4 regions of the Thalassotalea piscium genome follow, and region 4 is predicted to be linked to each of the others. Evidence: predicted binding sites of a transcription regulator. Region 4 holds the regulator's gene; each other region holds the start of a gene.
What was found. Region 4 encodes FNR, which switches genes on or off when oxygen is low (the NO sensors DNR and NnrR bind a similar motif). Its sites were predicted from a motif close to TTGATCTAGATCAA; they were not measured.
Positions count from the first base shown of each region.

Region 1: the regulator FNR is predicted to act here: its motif matches at 2,541-2,554, upstream of hemN (oxygen-independent coproporphyrinogen III oxidase).
Region 2: the regulator FNR is predicted to act here: its motif matches at 2,995-3,008, upstream of QUD79_RS03975 (nitrous oxide reductase family maturation protein NosD).
Region 3: the regulator FNR is predicted to act here: its motif matches at 3,277-3,290, upstream of QUD79_RS02615 (adenosylcobalamin-dependent ribonucleoside-diphosphate reductase).

Region 1 is NZ_AP027362.1:151,711-156,880, forward strand. It holds gene QUD79_RS00650 (acylase) at 1-2,237, shown strand, start outside; gene hemN (oxygen-independent coproporphyrinogen III oxidase) at 2,611-3,981, shown strand; gene QUD79_RS00660 (DUF1285 domain-containing protein) at 3,978-4,517, opposite strand; gene QUD79_RS00665 (bacteriohemerythrin) at 4,787-5,170, shown strand, end outside.
Region 2 is NZ_AP027362.1:942,546-947,715, forward strand. It holds gene QUD79_RS03965 (ABC transporter permease) at 1-630, opposite strand, end outside; gene QUD79_RS03970 (ABC transporter ATP-binding protein) at 627-1,571, opposite strand; gene QUD79_RS03975 (nitrous oxide reductase family maturation protein NosD) at 1,571-2,935, opposite strand; gene QUD79_RS03980 (FMN-binding glutamate synthase family protein) at 3,038-4,681, shown strand; gene nosZ (TAT-dependent nitrous-oxide reductase) at 4,776-5,170, opposite strand, start outside.
Region 3 is NZ_AP027362.1:606,300-611,469, reverse strand. It holds gene rplM (50S ribosomal protein L13) at 1-14, opposite strand, end outside; gene QUD79_RS02620 (TSCPD domain-containing protein) at 300-986, opposite strand; gene QUD79_RS02615 (adenosylcobalamin-dependent ribonucleoside-diphosphate reductase) at 1,021-3,186, opposite strand; gene QUD79_RS02610 (phosphate/phosphite/phosphonate ABC transporter substrate-binding protein) at 3,790-4,524, shown strand; gene zapE (cell division protein ZapE) at 4,971-5,170, opposite strand, start outside.
Region 4 is NZ_AP027362.1:2,154,090-2,159,259, forward strand. It holds gene QUD79_RS09345 (TonB-dependent hemoglobin/transferrin/lactoferrin family receptor) at 1-880, opposite strand, end outside; gene QUD79_RS09350 (sulfite exporter TauE/SafE family protein) at 1,105-1,779, shown strand; gene fnr (fumarate/nitrate reduction transcriptional regulator Fnr) at 1,825-2,544, shown strand; gene uspE (universal stress protein UspE) at 2,754-3,683, shown strand; gene ttcA (tRNA 2-thiocytidine(32) synthetase TtcA) at 4,423-5,170, shown strand, end outside.

The sequences.
Region 1 (5,170 bases), 1.9 Mb from region 4:
CGTTTGCTAAAGATAATATCTGTGTACTTGCTGATCAAATTCTTAAATATAATTCACAACGATCGAAATATTATGGGCCTGATATGTCGCCAGGGTCGGGTGACTCTGAACATTTAATTAATGATTTTGGTTATTTAGCATTAGAGATCCGCTCACAAGCGGAAAAAAACCTCAAGCTAATGTCTATCAACAGCCAAGCATTATTGTCAGGTTATGCACAAGGGTATAATAAGTATTTAGCTGATACTGGTGTAGAAAATATTGACGCTGCTTGTGCGGGACAGCCTTGGGTGCAGCCAATTTCAGATGTTGATATGCTTACATATTCACTTGGTGTTGCATTATTACCTGGTGCATCAAACTTTCTTGGGCCAATGTTTTTAGCTGCTCCAATGGGTGAAAGCTTTATGCCATACCCTGTGGCAGGAAATTCTTCAGCGCCGATGAAAATATTGCCTAAAGTAACAATGCCAGAAAAAAACCCGAGTGATATGGGCTCAAATGGCTGGGGATTAGGTAAAGATAAAACCGAAAATGGTAAAGGAATGGTGTTAGCTAACCCTCATTTTCCACATACCGGCAATTTACGCTTTTGGCAGTTTCATAGCACTATTCCAGGGCATTTAAATGTTATGGGTGGCTCACTAATGGGTATGCCAGGCGTGGTAAATATTGGTTTTAATGAAAATATTGCGTGGACACACACTTTTTCTACTGCTGAACATTTCGTGGTATATCAATTAACCTTGGATAACAGTTTACCAGGGTTACTTAATCAAACTGTTGATGGTGCACCTCGCCCAATCGAGGTTGAAGAATTAGTTATTGATGTAGCAGTAGCACCTGGTGTAACAATCAAGCTTGCGAAGAAAAGCTATTCTACTTTACAAGGCCCTATGATAGTTGTTCCAGGTAGCTTTGAATGGACAAATACTAATGCGTTTGCCATTAAAGATGCCAACAAAGAAAATTTAGATATTCTTGATCATTGGCTAGCAATGAATGTCGCTGGTGATATTAATGAATTTAAACAAGCATTTAAAGATTACGATGGCGTTATTTTTAACAATACGATGTCAGCAGATAAAGAAGGAAATGTTTTTTATATTGATGACTCTACTGTCCCTAATCTTAGTGATTCAGCTATCGCAACATTAACAACGAATCCGACCTTAATTGGTATTAAAAAAGCAGCAGGGTTTACTGTATTACCAGGTAATATTTCTGCCTTTATTTTTGATGATGCCGTGCCGTACGATAAAGCACCGAAGTATATGGGAACAGACTACGTACAAAACTCAAATGATAGTTTCTGGCTAACGAATGCAGAAATGCCAATTGTTGGTGTTTCACCCTTGTATGGTAATGTAGGTAATCAACAGTCGTTGCGCTCACGCATGGCGCATACGTTATTGGGTGATGCTGCAGGGTCAGATAATTTATTTTCACTTGCTGAAGTTGAGCAAGCGCTTGTGGGGAATAGAAGTTACTTAAGTGAAGCGGTACTCAATGACTTGCTAACCATTTGTAACGCGCAAGGTAGTACTCCTGTTAATGGTATTGATATTAGTGAAGGTTGTTCAGCGTTAGCACTTTGGGATGGCACGATGAACAAAGGAAGTGTTGCAGCGCATCTATTTCGTGAGTTTGCATTTCAATTTAATCGTGATCCACAATGGATAACGCCTTTTGATGCTAACAATCCGTTAAATACACCATCAGGTTTAGTTAATAACAGCACTACGCTTGCCCAATTTGCTCAAGCGATCAATAAAATAAAAACAGCAGGTATTGCGCTTGATGCAAGGTTAGATGAAGTACAATTTGTTGAGCGTAGTAAAGCTGATGGTAGCGCAAGTGGTGAGAAAATTGCTTGGGCTGGCGCACATAATATTGAAGGTGGCTTTAATGTCTTTACCAGCCGAACAGGTAACGACGGGACACTACTACCTCGCCATGTTTACCCCGCGCAAGACGGAACATCGATTTTAAGCGCAGCTGCGCAAGGATACCATATTGGTTACGGTAGTAGCTGGATGAGCGTAGTAAACTTTACTGATGATGGACCCGTTGCAAAAGGCTTGCTTAGTTATTCGCAATCGCATGCTTATGGTAGCGAGCATAATACAGATCAGTCTGAGTTATATTCTGCCCAGCCTCAATTGCGTCCTTTGCTTTTTAAAGAAGCAGATATAGAAGCGAATAAAATAGCTGAAATGACTATATCTTCGCAGTAGCATAAATGGGTTTAAATTATTAGATGATCTATTTTAAGGTTGTTTAACTAGCAGCAAAAACCAGCGTAATAAATACGCTGGTTTTTTTCTATTGAATACTCGCTTTAATTAAATGTGAACGCTAGGCGCAAAAATGTACAGCAAAGATCAACACGCCCTAACTACATTCTTGTAGCGATAATTATTTAATAACACTGTCGCTGATTATGTTAACTAGTTGAACGGATCATATAGCATGTGAGACTGTATAATCCCCATTCCATTTCAGCTAAATCCTGCACCGTGAAGTAGAATAGCTATAGTTTGCGCTTGATCAACTATTACCAAATGGCTTTGCAGTAGAATGCCTCAAGTTCATTTAGTAGGAATAGTTATGAAAGCCGATCAGTTTTTCGATAAAGGGTTGTTAAATAAATACAATACCAGTGGCCCAAGATACACATCGTATCCAACCGCACTCGAATTTAATGATGAATTTACCCATAACGACTTAGTTACAGCAATCGAAAACTCAGATAACAGAGAGCTGTCTTTGTATGTACATATTCCCTTTTGTCATAGCCTTTGCTACTACTGTGGTTGTAATAAAATAATTACTCGTCATCGTGGTAAAGCAGACGACTACTTAGAAATGTTAGCGAAAGAAATTGCCTCACGTGCTCCGTTATTTCAAGAGTACACAGTTAAACAACTCCATTGGGGTGGCGGTACGCCTAGCTTTTTAACCCATGCGCAAATTACTAAATTAGTAACCTTGCTTAAAAAAGAGTTTAATTTTGCTGATGAACTAGAAATGAGCATAGAAATAGACCCGCGTGAAATCGAAATGAACTTAGCAGAACATCTATACCAGCTTGGTTTTAATCGTTTAAGTTTAGGTGTTCAAGACATTGATGAAAAAGTTCAAGTTGCGATAAACCGTGTTCAGTCTACTGAGTTTATTAGCGACTTTATCGCTCATGCGAAAAAAGTAGGGTTTAACTCGATAAACGTAGATTTAATTTATGGTTTACCCCACCAAACGCCCGATACATTCACTCGAACCATAGATAAAGCCTATGAAATGGATGTTGATCGTATCTCATTATTTAGCTACGCTCACATTCCAAGCCGTTTTGCTGCGCAACGAAAACTGCGTGACGAATGGCTGCCAAGCGTAGATGAAAAGTTTGCATTAATGAAACTGGCTATTGAAAAACTCTGTGACTACGGCTACGAGTTTATCGGCATGGATCATTTTGCTAAACCAACAGATGAATTAGCCATTGCCCAAAAAGAAGGGCATTTACACCGAAACTTCCAAGGTTACACCACCAAAGGTGGCTGCGACTTATTAGGTTTAGGAGTTTCTTCAATAAGTGCGATAGGCGATAGTTATTCGCAAAACATAAAAGACTTAACGCCATACTATCAAGCAATCGATGCACAAGGACACGCATTAGAAAAAGGCTTAACTTTGAATAAAGACGATATAATTCGTGGAGATGTAATTCGTGAGTTAATGTGTAATTACTATGTTGATAAACAACAGATTAATGACAAGCATGGCATCAATTTTAATGAATATTTTGCCGATGACCTGCCATTACTAACTACTTTTATTAATGATGAACTGGTTGAGAATAGCGAAAATTATATTGCAGTTAGCCAAAAAGCGCGTTTATTAATTAGAAATATTTGTATGAGCTTTGATGCCTATATGAAGCAACATGTTAATCAACAGCGATTTTCGCGCGTAATTTAATATTCAATAAGCCCTAAGCTAAAGGTTTGCTCTGAACTGGTAATGACTAGTTCGGTACCTTTAGCTGTTACTCGCTCTTTTGCTATGTTAACCCATTGATAATATACATTACGATGTACTTTAGCTGGTAAGTTGCGTCGAACAGTCACAGATAATTCGCCATCTTCATTAACCTCTATAGGATGTTCATGGTTAATTTCAAACGTATCATCTAAGTTTGTACTCGCAACTATTGTTGTTTGTTCTTCGTCAAGCCAGTGCCATTGAGTGAGTAGAAAAGGTGTATCTTCTACAGTAATTTTTACTTTTTCGACCGGAGTAACCAAAAAATATTCATTTTCTTCTCGCGTTAACACCGAAGCGAACAGTTTAACAAGGGCAAGTCGTTTAAAAATAGTGCCATTATAGAACCAACTACCATCTGCTTTGATTATGAGATCAATTTCTCCGCAATAAGGTGGATCCCATAATTCAACAGGAGGCAGCTTTTTATCAGCTTGTGATTTAAGTTGTTCTGACAGTTTATTTAATGACATTATTTCACCAATATAAAAAGGAGCGATAGCAAATTAATCTAGGACGTGTTGAGCTTATATTAGTTAATACCATAGCGTTCTGAAAAATATAACAAATTACCTTTTAGTAATTATTCGGGAATACTTTTGCCATAACGTAAATATAGATTAATATTGTACTAGGACACATTAAACTTTGCTTTATATTTTTGTAGATTTAAAAATTTGCAGGCCTTATTGGTGTTAATTAAATTATGGTACGCTTTTAATGAAAGATGGTATATAAACTTATGTCTTTAATAGAATGGGATCATGCTAAACTAAGTGTTGGTATTGAAAGTATTGATAGAGAGCACCAAGTTATCGTTGAATTTATTAATGATATCGCAAAAAACATTAATAAAAATGCGCCTGCTGACTATCTAGAAATGCTGTTTGATCGACTGATCAGCTATACCCAATATCATTTCGCCAGCGAAGAAGCGTATTTTAAGCATTTAAGTATGCAAGATGTACTGCTGCACCGGTTGCAGCACAAACATTTTATTGAGCAGCTTTATGCTTATAAAATGGATGTTCACCACAATGTAACTACAGTGTTACTCGATAATTTATTAGATTGGTTCGTAAGCCATATTCAATCTGAAGACAGAAAGCTTATTCAAGCAATTAAT
Region 2 (5,170 bases), 1.2 Mb from region 4:
CATTAATTGGGTCAGACCTTGTTGTGAAATACCTTGTTCCACACCAACTAATAAAGCAAGTAGCGCAAGGTCAAAAGCTAATGCAAATAAAAACCACGTGATTAATGCAAATCCAGCTGCTTTAGACTTTTCGCTGACCAGTAAACTGATTAAATATGCGATGGCAGTAAAGCTTAGTCCAAGTAATACCGCACTGGTAATAAAGGTTGAAAAAACACTGAAAACGGCGGTGTCATCTAATTGCCAGTAAAGCACAATTGCCGACGAGCCAAACCCTAATATTGTTGCTAGGGCTATTATACTGCCTTGCCCCAAAAATTTACCAAGTAACAGCTGCGTAGTATTTAACGGATAGGTTAATAATAAGAGTAATGTGCCACTTTCTTGCTCGCCAACAAAACTGTCGTAGCTAAGTAACAGCGCTATTAACGGTATTAAAAATACCGCTAAGCTTGCTAAACTAGCAATAGTTGTTGATAACGAAGCAATACCAAGCGCTCCTGAAGCTGCACCACCAAAGTAGGTTAAACCAATGGAGAGCATGGCAAAAATCAGCGTAATAGAGACTAGCCAGCGATTACGTAATCCATCATGAAACTCTTTGTTGGCAACAGTTAGTATTTGTTTCATGCTGTTGCTCCTTTTATATTTGATGTCTGTTCAATTAGGTGGTTGGGCTGCTGTAAAAAGTATTGGTAGACTTGCTCTAAATTTGCAGGTTCCACATTAATATCTTCCAGTGATGGTATAGTAAGCAAATGTCGTAAAACTTCCATTTTATCAAGTTCAGGTACTCGTAATATATTTGCATATATTTGATCAAGGTAGGGAGTTAAGAGTGGATCTTTCTTTAGTGTATCAGTGATACCTTTGACTGTAATTTTAACTGGTAAATGAGCTGATTGACGTAACTCTACCAAACTACCGGTAGCTAACATTTCCCCTGAAGATAAAATCATCGCTCTGTCGATATGTTGCTCTACACCAGGTAACACATGCGAACATAAAATTACGCTTGTACCTTGGCTTTTTAGCTGATCTACCGTTTGATAAAAGTCAGCAGTAGCTATTGGATCAAGCCCTACCGTTGGTTCGTCAAGTAATAGTAATTTAGGTTGACCAATAAAAGCCTGAGCAAGACCTAAGCGTTGGCGCATTCCCTTTGAATACGTTTTTACTTGTCGCTTCATTGCATGGGCAACACCTACTTGCTCTAGTAATGCAATGGCGTGTTTTTTGTTAAAACCTTTAAGCTTGGCAAAGTAAGTTAGCACCTCTAAACCTGTTAACTGTTCATAAAAACTCACATTTTCAGGTAGGTAACCAATTTGGTTACGCATGTGCCATGAGGCTTTTGAGTCTGGCGCAACGCCTAATACTTCAATATTACCTTGTGTTGGAGATATAACCCCGAGAATTAACTTCATCATGGTGGTTTTACCCGCACCATTATGGCCAAATAACCCAAGGACCTCGCCTTGATTTAATTCAAGGTTAATCGCTTGTAACGCACAAAGAGAACGATATTCTTTGCCGACATTTGATAACTTGATTAACAATTCTTTCGACATTACTTTTTACCTTTTTCTGTCACGTTATCACTACTTTGTTCGTGAAGAGTATTTATCGATGTTACTAAGCGTTCAGTATTTTGGTGGGGCGACTTCATTAACGGGAAACTGTCTTTTACACCAGGTGGTTTTAGCACAGGAAACTGACGCTGAACCCAGCGCAAAATAAGTACGGCGGGGCTGTCCATTAACATTTTCATTTCTGGATACTGCCACACTAGTTTATCAATGCCATCATTTGGCTCGAATACTACATCACCAATACCATCATTATCCATATCCCAACCAACGTAATTACTCCAGTAGTTGCCTTTACTATTATGGCTCCATTCTTGTTTTTTATTGGAAACATATTTTACTTGTGTAGGATTATTAAGAAAACTATTACCATACACCTGAGTATTTTCAGATCCTGCGGTAAGGTGAATACCTATTTCTGTGGTATCAACTACGTTATTACTAATTGTGTTATATGCAGAGTTATAAACAAATAGCCCTTTACCGTCACGGCCAAGCACTTTGTTATTTGATTTGGTCCAGACGTCTTTAATAACGTTATTTGATATAGTTGACGTGGTAATAAAGTTTAATAAAAAACCGTAATCTTCGCTATTGTGAGTGGTATTGCCTTTAACAATTAGCCTTTTCGAGCTCATTAGTGCATAACCTGCTCTTGTGTTGTAAGCATGGTTATTAATTACCTGGTTATCATGAGAGTACATATAATGTATACCGTAGCGTAAATCATGCATGGTATTGTTTTCTAGTGAATTCTCTTGACTAGAAATAATGTAAATACCATCGCGGGTATTAAATATTTCGTTATCTTTAACTTCAACATTCTTAACAACTGATAATTGAATGCCGTTTCCTCTGTCAGCCGATCTAAGCGCGGTATTCCCTTCAACAGTATTTGCTAATACCTTAATGTCTTGACCTTTTTGTAACCAAATACCAAAACCATCACCTTTTAGTTTATTATTACGAAGAATGATGTGGTTTGCTTGACGGTCGGAATATATCCCAGAGTCTTGATCAGTTAAATTGTCTCCCCAGTTAACAATAGTAAGATTTTCAACGGTGATATGAGAGTTTCTAAGTAATAAAGCATGCCCTTTGCCTTGGGCATCTATAATGGCATTTTCGCTGCTCGTAATTGTGAGCTCTTTTGTAATAACGAAATTACCTAAATAGCGACCAGCTGATAAATTTATAGTATCGCCATTTTCCGCATCATTGAGTAGTTGTTGTAAATTTTGGGCAGGTGTCGCTTGCCATATTTTTGCAGCGCTACTCTGTACGTATAAGCTTATAACAACAATAGAGATTAAGGGAATTAAGCGTATTTTTTTTAAAAAAAACAAAGGAAAATCTTCATTAAAGTTAAAGTGAACGTAGCATAACATTTTTTATCAATATACTATTGATCTTGATTAAGAAAAGTAGACTTCAAACAAGGATTATTTATGACCATAATGCAAAAGGTTTATTGGTTAATTTTAACCTTAGGTAACATTATTACGTTTTATTTTTTTTCACAAAGTGAGAGTGTTTTCGCTGGCGTATTAGTGTGTCTAACCCTAGCGTATTCCTTAATAGGTTTTTATGATCTGTATTTTAGCCATCATAGTTTAAATAGGCTCTATCCTGTTGTTGCTTATATACGCTATTTTCTTGAATCGTTTCGTGTAGAGATTCAACAATATTTTATTGCTAATGATACGGAGGAACGGCCCTTTAACCGTGAAGAAAGAAGTTTGGTCTACCAACGTTCCAAAAATGCTCGCGATACCATTGCTTTTGGTACGCAACAAGACTTGTATAAAGATAATTACTTGAGCTTATGGCATTCAATTGCTCCAAGTCATGTGCTTGATTCAGCTAAAAGAATTGTCATTGGTGGTAGTGAATGTAAACAGCCTTATTCAGCTTCTTACTTAAATATTTCTGCCATGAGTTTTGGTTCATTAAGTGCAAATGCAATCGAGGCGTTAAATTTAGGCGCAAAAAAAACAGGTTGTTACCATAATACGGGCGAAGGTGGAGTGAGTCCCTATCATTTAAAGCATGGAGGCGACCTTGTTTGGCAAATAGGCTCTGGGCTTTTTGGTTGTAGAGATGATGATGGCAACTTTCACGAGGAACGCTTTATTAAAAGAGCGACGCTAGCGCAAGTTAAAATGATAGAAATTAAAGTATCCCAAGGCGCTAAACCTGGCCATGGTGGTGTGTTGCCTAAGGCTAAAATTACCGAAGAAATAGCCAGAATTCGTCACGTTTCGCGTGATAGAGATTGCGTGTCGCCGGCAATTAACCCTGAATGTACAACCCCAATCAAGCTATTACAGTTTGTTAAACGCTTAAGAGAGTTAAGTGGTGGCAAACCGGTAGGCTTTAAATTATGTATTGGCAACCCTGCCGAATTTTTAGGCGTGTGTAAAGCGATGCTAGCCACTAAAATAGTGCCCGACTTTATTACCATAGATGGCGCTGAAGGAGGTACTGGTGCTGCACCTGTTGAGTTTAGTAATCGACTGGGTATGACGTGTTTAGAAGCAGTTTATTTTGTCAATAATGCGTTAGTAGGTGTTGGCTTGAGAGATAAAATAACGATAATTGCTTCAGGTAAAACAGCGTCAAGTTTTGACTTGTTAACCAAAATTGCAGTTGGTGCAGATATAGTAAATGCTGCTCGAACTATGATGATGGCACTTGGCTGCATTCAAACAAAGCATTGCAATACGAATCGTTGTCCAACCGGGATTGCCACGCAAGATCCTGCCAGATCTAAAGCTATTGATGTATTAGCGAAAAGTGATCGCGTAAAAAACTTTCATACGAATACGTTAGCTAACTTTTATGAATTAGTCGCTAGCCTAGGCTTGGATGACCCTGCAAAGCTAACACCAAATATGGTAAAGCGCCGTTCGCCAAATGCATTACAAACATCAATTGGTAGTTTGGTAGCACCATTACCTGCAAACGCGCTTCTTAATGAAAATATTGATCACCTTAGTCGAAGTTGGCAATTATGGTGGCATGGCGGCAGTGCAGAGCAGTTTTATGTACCCGATACGGAAATATTAGTTTCAGCTGAGTTTTATCGCTAAACGAATCGAGTTGCCCTAGAGGTGAATGAGTGATAAAAAAAGCACAACCTAGGCCCTAGGTTGTGCGTTGTTTTATGTACTTTACAAAGATCTATTATGCTTCAACAAGCATACGACCACGCATTTCCATATGTAAAGCGTGACAGAACCAGTTACAGTAATACCAGTGAACACCAGGTTGATTTGCTTTAAAGGTAATTGACGCCGTTGCTTGTGGGCCAATTTCCATCTGTACACCATGGTTAGTCATACAGAAACCATGGGTTACGTCTTCAACTTGGTCTAAGTTTGTGACAATAACGGTAACTTCATCACCAAGTTTAACGTTAAATTCAGTCATACCAAAAGTAGGTGCAATTGAAGTCATGTAAACACGAACTTTTTTACCATCACGAATTATTTTGTTTTGAGTGTATACATCAACACCATCTCTTTTTGCCTGAGCAATAGTTTCAGCAAAGAATGGGTCGTTACGAGGCCAAAGTTTTA
Region 3 (5,170 bases), 1.5 Mb from region 4:
ACAAAAGTTTTCATTTAAAAAACCCAATATTAAAATGTTACTAAAAACAACCTCAACATGAGACTGTCAGTTAAAAGACTACGCCATTACCCCTTCGAGTATCGAGTCCATCGTCTAGTATCTTGGGGATATTAGACATTTGTAACGTCAGGGAGCGCGCATTATACAGAGATAATTAATAAAGATCACGACTATTTTTTAATCGTAGTAATATTTTTGTCAATTATGCATGTATTTTGCGCTGCCAATCTTTAGCTAGGCTTAATTCTTTCTGCCCCCTTTGGATCTAAGTTCAATGTTTAACCACACTTTGAGTCACCACAGTTTAAGCAAGTAGCACAACCATCAAGTAATACTACTGACTTTTGATGACACTTATTACATTGACTTGCCGCTGTCGGAAAGCTTGAAGGCTCGCTTTGAACATCAGCTTGAGATTTCTCTTTTTTTTCAGCAAGATATGCTTTTTGGTTTTTATCTATAGCGCTATCAGGCATCATTTCTAAAGCCTTTAAATGTGTTTCAATAACATGTCCAATATCAGCTACCACTGATGGCATGTAAATACCTGTACCTCTTTGGTAATACCCCCCTTTTGGATCAAATACCGCTTTTAACTCTTCAACTAAAAAAGTGCAATCACCGCCTTTACGAAATACCGCCGAAATAACACGAGTTAATGCAACAACCCAAGAATAAAATTCCATATTCTTAGAATTAACAAATATTTCAAATGGTCGACGAGACTCTTGTTCCGAGCCTTGGTTTAACAAAATATCGTTGATTGTAATATATAGCGCATGATCAGAAACAGGTGGTTTTATTTTATAGGTAGAGCCAATTAACATCTCTGGTCGTTTAATGGTTTCGTTAAGCTTTATTGCTTCATCTGGCACAATGACATGGGCATTTGCTTGATTTATAGTTTCTACTTCATCAGTTGGCTTTACTCTAACTGACGTTATTGGTTGGGTGATCTCTTTCATGAAATTTCCTATACACGTTATACTGAGTGACAAATTATAATTTACTGTAATAACCTTCTTTTAAGGCGTCATGTAAATTTGCAGCTGTGTGAATTTCGCCATCGTAGCTAATTTCTTCGTTACCTTTTGCAGTGATCACTGTGCCGTTAGCCAACGTAAATTCATAACTTACGTTTTCTAAGTCTTGCTCTTTAACTAATACCCCTTGATGCACTTCAGGGTTAAATCTAAATGTAGTACAACCTTTCAGTCCTTTATCGTAGGCATACATATAAATATTTTTAAATTTTTCATAACTAAAATCGGTAGGAATATTAATGGTTTTAGAAATAGACGAATCAATCCAATATTGTGCTGCTGCTTGAATATCAACATGTGCATTGGGACTTATTGCATCACTTGCGACAAAATACTCAGGCAATTGTTTTGTAACATCATCGGTGAATGGCAATGCATCAGGGTTGACCCGTTGTCGATAAGCTAAAAGCTCAAAGCTCGATACCGCAACGGATTCTTTTGATTTTTTACCTTCACGAATAATATTACGGTGATATTCATGAGCAAAGCTCGGTTCAATACCATTAGAAACGTTATTACCTAAACTTAGCGCTAACGTCCCAGTTGGGGCAATTGAGCTATGATGGGTAAAGCGGGCTCCAACTTTTGATAGTTCCTCAACAAGTTCGGGCTTTTCTTGCGCAATACGTTGCATATAGCGACTATATTTAGCGTGTAACACTGCACCTTTAATTTTATCTCCCACCTTAATGCCATGCTCTTTCATTTCTGGACGTTTTGATAGCATGCTTTCAGTGACAGTAAACTGTTGTGCTAATATTGGTGCGGGTCCTTTTTCCTTAGCAAGATTAAGTGCTTCTTCCCAACCTGTGATCGCAAGCACCTTTGATACTTCTTCGGTAAATGCTACAGCTTGTGGACTATTGTAAGCAAATTTGAGCATAGTAAGCGCCGAACCAAGTCCTAAATATCCCATACCGTGTCGACGTTTATTTAGAATCTCTTGCTGTTGTTCTTCTAACGGTAAGCCATTTATTTCCACTACGTTATCTAACATACGCGTGAATACTTTGATCACTTCTTTGAATTTACTCCAATTGAACTGTGCTTGTGCAGAGAAAGGATTATCTACAAATTTAACTAAATTTATTGAACCTAACAAACACGCACCATACGGTGGTAAAATTTGCTCTCCACACGGGTTGCTTGCGCGTAATTGTTCGCAAAACCAATTATTGTTCATATCATTAGCATGATCTATTAATAAAAAACCTGGCTCTGCATAATCAAATGTATTGGTCATTATCATATCCCAAAGTCTTGCTGCAGGAAGAGTTTGATAGATTTTACATGCGACTAAACCTTGCTCATTAACTATATAGTCGTGCTGTTTAATAAACTCTTCGCTGTAACAATTTTCTTTAAAGTGGATAAGTGCTTTATTATCGAGATCAATATTATCTGCGCTTAACTCTTTCTGCGAAATTGGAAACACTAAATGCCAATCTTGGTTATTTTTTACTGCATTTATAAAGTTATCACTAATAAGTAACGAGAGATTAAATTGACGGAGTCGGCCATCTTCTCTTTTAGCTAAAATAAATTCTTTTACATCAGGATGGCAAATATCAAATACGCCCATTTGGGCACCGCGTCTTCCACCAGCTGAGCTGACGGTAAAACACATTTTGTCAAAGATATCCATAAAAGATAATGGACCAGAAGTTGTCGCGCCTGCACCAGCTACGTATGCTCCGCTAGGTCGTAAGGTTGAAAATTCGTAACCTATTCCACAACCAGCTTTCAAGGTGAGTCCTGCTTGATGCACTTGTGACAAAATTCCAGTCATAGAATCGTTGATAGCACCTGAAACAGTACAATTTATTGTTGAGGTTGCGGGCTTAAATTCAGCCGCTCCTGCATTAGAAATTATTCTACCTGCTGGGTATGCACCACATTCCATTGCCCAAACAAATTGCTCTAACCAGTGCTTTTTGTTTTTCGGCTCTAGCGCTGCTAATGTTTTAGCCACTCGATAGAAGGTATCAGTGATCGTTTGTTCTTGAGGATTGCCGTGCTTATCTTTTAAGCGATATTTTTTATCCCAGATATCCCAAGAAGCAGGCTGTAATTCAACTGCCGATGTTAAAGCGGTGTTAAGCCCTATAGTTTGCGTAGTCATTGTCATTCCTTTTTAGTTCTAGTGAGAAACGTTAACGTTGACTAATGCTACTTAATATTTTTTTTAATAAAACTCGAAACACAAGATATTGTGATCTAGATCACGCTAAAACACCACATATTGATATTAATTACATTTTGTACTACTAGATATAGTGATTTACTAATCATTAAATATCAAAATATCTCAACATTGCTGTAGTCGCAAATGTATTCTTTGATTGTTAAATTTTCTATCATTTATTTAACAACACAACGGCTTTGTTCTTTAAAATTTCCTGCTTTCCAAATCGATTTCATCACTGTGGTTCACTTTGTATGCTATGACAGGGAAGTTAATACCATTGTCCATAAAGATGTGACCACATTCTTACACGCACGATTATAAAATGGCAGGAAGCATGTACATATTCATATAAAAAACAATCGTTTAGCATCAGTACAGGGGTAGTAACATGGCTTGTATTTACATAATTAACCCTAACGCAATAGCTAGAGTTTTTGCATTTAGTCGTTAACACAATATAGGTAACCAAGTAATATAGGAGACCAAGTATTTGCAGGCTTTATTTTAGTTTGATACCAACATCACACGGGGAAACACATGTTAAAGTTATTAGTTTTTGTTTTGGCATTAATGCCTACGTTATCAGTTTCAAATACCATCACGGTTTTGATAAACCACGATGATGGTGGTAAAAAAAGCCAGCGCCACTTAAAAAGATTTCTAAATGTGTTAAAGCAGAAAGGCTGTGATGCTATTCCGTACCAAAACACTGCCCAGCCTGCGCAGCTTTTATTCGATCCAACCCCTCGCTCAATCGCTTTAAAAGATCATCCAGACTATCAGTTGATTGCTATTGCAAAAACGCTAGATAATGACACTTATATTAAAGGTGCAATTGTTGTTAAAGCCAGTATAGGCATTAAAGATCTTAACTCTCTAAAAGGGTATTGGTTTGCATTTATCAACAAGCACTCTTGGCCTGGGTATATGCTACCAAGTAAGTTACTTAACGATGTAAATATTAATGAGGAGAACAGCCATTTTTATTTTGTTGGCAATTATATTGGTTCAGCAGCAGCTTTGGGACATCAAGATGTACAAGTTGCCATCATTGCCCACCCATTAGCTACACGTTGGGCTGATCTTAATGACTATTCAATTGTTGCGGTTACAGAAGCGGTAGAAACAGGGGGCTGGTGGATACATAAAAACATCTCATCCTCGATTAGGCAGCAATGTACAAGGGCATTAACTCAACTAAACAGGTCTGAACATAAAGTTGTGCCTGCTTGGATTGACGGGTTTAAAAAAGTAAATGATAAAGGCCAATAGTAAGAACACTTCTTTGCAAAAATATTTTTTTCTTAGAGTATTAACTTAAGCTCCCTATTTATCGTTTAATGCTAGGGCATGTTGAACTTTGCTGTACATTTTTGCAGGGATTTATTTGGTGTTTATACAAGACTGAACTTATGTAATGGGGTTGTTCCCCATAAATAAGTGAAAACGCCGTAGAAAAACCAAAGAGGCGCTGTCCTACGGATACGTTTAAACATGATTTACTTTTCGTTGCTTACACGGAAGTAGGTACTTAGCGTGAGCAGGACGCGGAAGCTGTCTAGCTCATTTATGTAAAATACTACACTGTATTCGCTACGCCTCAATTAAATCATGTTTAATTCGTACAAAATTTGTACTCGAAAGATCAACACGCCCTAAATTATTTTACAAAAAAGTGTCAATTTTAGTTTAAATATACAAAGCTGACGGCACATAAACTAAGGTAAGTGCTCACTTGCAAGGTAATCGCTCGACTGCATCTCTTGCAAACGACTTAAACAACGTTTAAATTCAAACTCTAAGCCGCCATGTGTGTATAACTGCTCCATCGCGACTTCAGCCGAAATAATGAGTTTTACATTTCGCTCATAAAACTCATCAACTAAAGCAATAAAACGTCGCGCTGCGTCATCGCAAT
Region 4 (5,170 bases):
TATTAGTGCGTTGTGTTTCATCATCACCTAATAACAAAGTGGTTGATGCAAATCTATCTAAGCCCAAGAAAGACTGAGTATCTGACTCACTACTACGTTTAAAGTAGTCATAGCTGAAGCTAACTTCTTGAGTATCTGAAATTTCATAATAGTACTTAGCAAGAAATGACTGCGTTTTATTATCTTGGGTGTCTTTAGCAAGGTTACCTGTAAGCTTTTTATCAAGCTCGTGACCTTTTCGTAACGACCCCGATAACAATACACTAGATTTATCGAAAGCAAAGGCTGTGTTCAAAGATGCAGACTTGCTGTTATCAACCGAGTTAAACCCTGTTTTAATGTCAAGGTAGACATCGCGATCAGTTTGGCTAAGCAGGTCTACCGGCTTTTTAGTAATAAACGACACAACACCACCAATAGCATCACTTCCATATGTACTTGAAGCAGGCCCTCTTAATATCTCTACTTGCTTAATAAGATCGGGGTCAATAGTATTACGGCCAGAGTTTGAATAACTCCCTACACTAAACTGATCAGCAACCGGAATACCGTCAATTTCTGTAGTGACTCTATTACCCGCAATGCCTCGAATAGCAATACTCGAATCGCCAAAGCGGCTACCAGAATTAATTACATTAATCCCCGCTTGATAACGAAATAGAGTTGCCATGTCATGTACTAGCATTTTATCAATTTCATCACTATTAATAACAGATACAGCGCCAACAACATCTTGCACTTTACGTGGTGTTTTACCAATAACAACAATCACTTCTGTATCATCTTTTGACGATACTTCAGGCATATCATTTGCTAAAATTGAACTAGTAGGTATAAAGAAACTGGCAACGGCTAAGCTAACCAAAGATTTGCTAAACATAAATTACTCCGCAGAAAGATGAAACTCTTATTGATCGAGTTATACGTGTTAAGTGTTAAAATTAACGTACTTATACAATAGTTAGTGCTAGAAAAAGATGATCTGAGTCAATTGTATTAAGCACCAATTAACTCAATTACGATTAAGTTGATTGAGCGCAAGTAATTCATGATATTCTTGCTTTCTTTTACAAATATGAAGCACATACACTTTCAGGTTCAATTATGGAAATAGACTTTTTTGCAGCCTTTATTATTGGCATATTAGGCTCAGGACATTGCATCGTAATGTGTGGTGGTATAACTACCATGCTGTCTTCTGCTATTAATAAAAGCCAACAGCAAAGCAGTAAGTTAAGTATAGTGATGGCATATAACTTTGGTAGAATTGCCACCTACTCGCTTATTGGTGCTATTGCTGGATTTACAGGTTCACTCGCCGCAAAAAACATTGGTTTTCCCGTCACTATATTAAGAATGATCGCAGGTGTTTTTCTTATTTTACTTGGGCTATATATTGGCCGTTGGTTTATGGTACTAAATAAAGTAGAGCAATTAGGCAAAGGCCTATGGAAACTACTGTCGCCGTTAAGTAAAAAATTTATACCGGTAAATAGTGCCAAACAAGCATTAGCATTAGGAGCCATTTGGGGATGGTTGCCCTGTGGGCTCGTCTATTCAACCTTAACTTGGTCATTAGCCAGTGGGTCATTAGTATCTGGCGCAACTATTATGTTTTTCTTCGGCCTAGGTACCTTACCTGCACTAATTACTGTTTCGGTTGGCGCGCTTTCTTTAAAGACATTGTTGCTTAATAATACTTTTCGAAAATCTATGGCAATAATGCTAATAATTTATGGAATTTATACGTTAAAATTTGCATCTGACATGATGTTCTAATACCATCAGTAGTAAATAATTTATTCGCGTAAATTCAAGGATAAAATGGAAAATCGTCAATGCTCAGGCCAACAACATATTCACTGCCAAAATTGTAGTATTAGTGAATTATGCTTGCCATACTCTTTAAATGATAAAGAATTAGAAGATCTTGATAATATAATTGATCGTAAACGCCCTATTCATAAAGGCGAGCAAATATTTCAAGATGGCGACAAAATGCAATCGCTTTTTGCTATTCGTTCTGGCACGTTTAAAACTTTTACTGTTGATGAACATGGCGAAGAACAAATTACAGGCTTTCATTTAGCTGGCGACTTATTAGGATTTGATGCAATTGCTGAGTCAACACATCCTAGCTTTGCAAAAGCTTTAGAAACCTCTATGGTGTGTGAAATTCCCTACGACACCTTAGACACGCTTTCAAACACAGTACCAAAGCTTAAAAAGCAAATTTTGCGAATGATGAGTACAGAAATTCGTGCCGATCAAGAAATGCTAACACTATTAAACCGTAAAAATGCAGAGCAACGTTTAGCAACCTTTATTAGTGCACTTAGTATTAGGTACCATGCTCGAGGCCTATCTGCTACAGAATTCAGACTAACTATGACCCGAAGTGATATTGGTAATTACATTGGTTTAACTGTAGAAACAATCAGCCGTTTACTTAACCGCTTTCATAAAAGTGGCTTAATTCAAGTCGAAGGTAAATTGATCACAATACTTGATGCAGAAAAATTAAAAGAATGTGCGGGCATTTAACCGCACTTATTTGCCGTTAAACACTATAGTTAACATCTCTGGGCTTGTTGGTATTTAATTGATTTAGAACAACTTATAAATTACGTCTTTGATGCATCATCTTATTAAGGCTACACTGATTATCAATTGATTATTTTTAATCGAAAGGCACAACTTACAAGATATTAAGTCTGTGTAGTCATAATTATGAATAACTTATGAGGCTAACCATGGAAAAATATAAAAAAATACTAACTGTTATTGACCCTACCACTGAAGATCAAAAAGCACTTGAACGTTCAATTGAGTTAGCAACAAAAACCAACGCAACCATTACTGCCTTTTTAAGTATTTATGATTTTTCATACGAAATGACTACTATGCTCTCAAGTGATGAGCGTGAAGTAATGCGAAATTCAGTGATCAAAGACAAAGAAGTTTGGCTAAACGAAAAAATTGCATCTGTCGCTCAACACGATATAAAAATTGACAGCAAAGTCATTTGGCATAACCGCCCTTTCGAGCCCATTATTGACCAAGTGCTAAACGAAGGCTACGACATTGTCATTAAAGGTACCCATGAACACGACAAACTTAAGTCAGTAATATTCACACCAACCGATTGGCATATACTCCGTAAATGTCCGTGTCCAGTATTACTAGTTAAATCACATTCATGGCCAAAAAATGGCAATATCTTAGCTGCAGTTAATGTAGGTAGCGACGAAGATGAACATATATCGCTTAACAACAAAATTGCAGAAGAAGCATTAAACTTAGGTAATTTAATTCAAGCAAATGTTCACCTAGTAAACTCATACCCCGGTACACCCGTTAATATCGCTATTGAAATACCTGAATTCAACGCTAACGAATACAACGAATCTATGCTCAATCATCATAAAGCAGCAATGACTACACTAGCAAAAAAATTCAATATCGCTCTTGAAAACACACACATAGGTGAAGGTTTACCTGAAGACATAATTCAAGACAAAGCACTATCATTAGACGCAGAACTGGTAGTATTAGGTACCATTGGCAGAACAGGCCTTTCAGCTGCATTAATTGGTAATACTGCCGAACATGTAATCGACGGGCTAAACTGCGATGTATTAGCGCTTAAACCTGAAGGCTACCAATCACCATTACAAAACTAATGTATAAGTTGAACTCTGCAAAGTAATATTGTCTTTTGTAGGCTGTGCTTTACCGCCAAGGACGGCGGTAGTAGGGTAATGCAGGAGCTATTACCGATAAGCACATCAGTTATCCTTATTCGTAAAAGGCAGCTATGTGACGGCATAAATGCGACCTACAATTAAGAAATTATGCTCATCAAGTGTTTCATTTCCACCTCAGTGGACGCTCATACTAACCATTAGCTCATTTTCATAGCTTTAGTTTTAACAAATAATATTGCCATTTGTAGGTTGTGCTTTACCGCCAAGGACGGCGGTAGTAAGGTAATGCAAGGAGCTATAACTGATAAGCACATCAATTACCCTTATTCGTAAAAGGCAGCCATTTGACGGCATAAATGCCGACCTACAATTAAGAAATTATGCTCATCAAGTGTTTCATTTCCACCTCAGTGGACGCTCATACTAACCATTAGCTCATTTTCATAGCTTTAGTTTTAACAAATAATATTGCCATTTGTAGGTTGTGCTTTACCGCCAAGGACGGCGGTAGTAAGGTAATGCAAGGAGCTATAACTGATAAGCACATCAATTACCCTTATTCGTAAAAGGCAGCCATTTGACGGCATAAATACCAACCTACAGTTCCATTCATTCTCTACTTTAGTTTTTATACTTAATCTTTTGGGTTAGTGCTAGTATCGGTATATAATACGGCTCAAAATTTTATCGACAGTATCAAACACTGATTATTACTATGATTGAAGACACAATCGCATTGACCAATGAGCAAGAAATTGCTTTAGACACAAAAAAATTAACTAAGAAACTTCGCTCTAAAGTCGGTAAAGCGATTGCCGATTATAATATGATAGAAGATGGCGATGTTATAATGGCAGCTATTAGTGGTGGTAAAGACTCATTTGCCATGCTTGATATTTTACTTGCCTTACAAAAGTCTGCCCCTGTTAACTTTAAAGTAATTGCAGTGAATTTAGATCAAAAACAGCCGGGGTTTCCTGAGCATATATTACCTACTTACTTTGAATCGCTTAATATTCCTTATTATATTGTTGATAAAGATACCTATTCTGTGGTCAAAGCCAAAGTACCAGAAGGGAGAACCACTTGTGGTTTGTGCTCGCGATTACGTCGCGGTACTTTGTATTCGTTTGCTGAAGAAATTGGGGCTACCAAAATTGCTTTAGGTCATCACATGGATGATATTGTTGAAACGTTATTTTTAAATATATTTTTTGGTGCTAAATTAAAAGCGATGCCGCCCAAATTACGTTCTGATGATAAGAGAAATACAGTAATTAGACCGCTAAGTTATTGCCGAGAATCTGATTTAATAAAATGGGCTGATTATAAGCAATACCCTATTATTCCGTGTAACTTATGTGGTTCGCAAGAAAACTTACAAAGACAGCATATAAAAGCAATGTTAACTCAGTGGGATACGACTAGCCCAGGCAGAGTGGAGAATGTATTTAAATCAATTA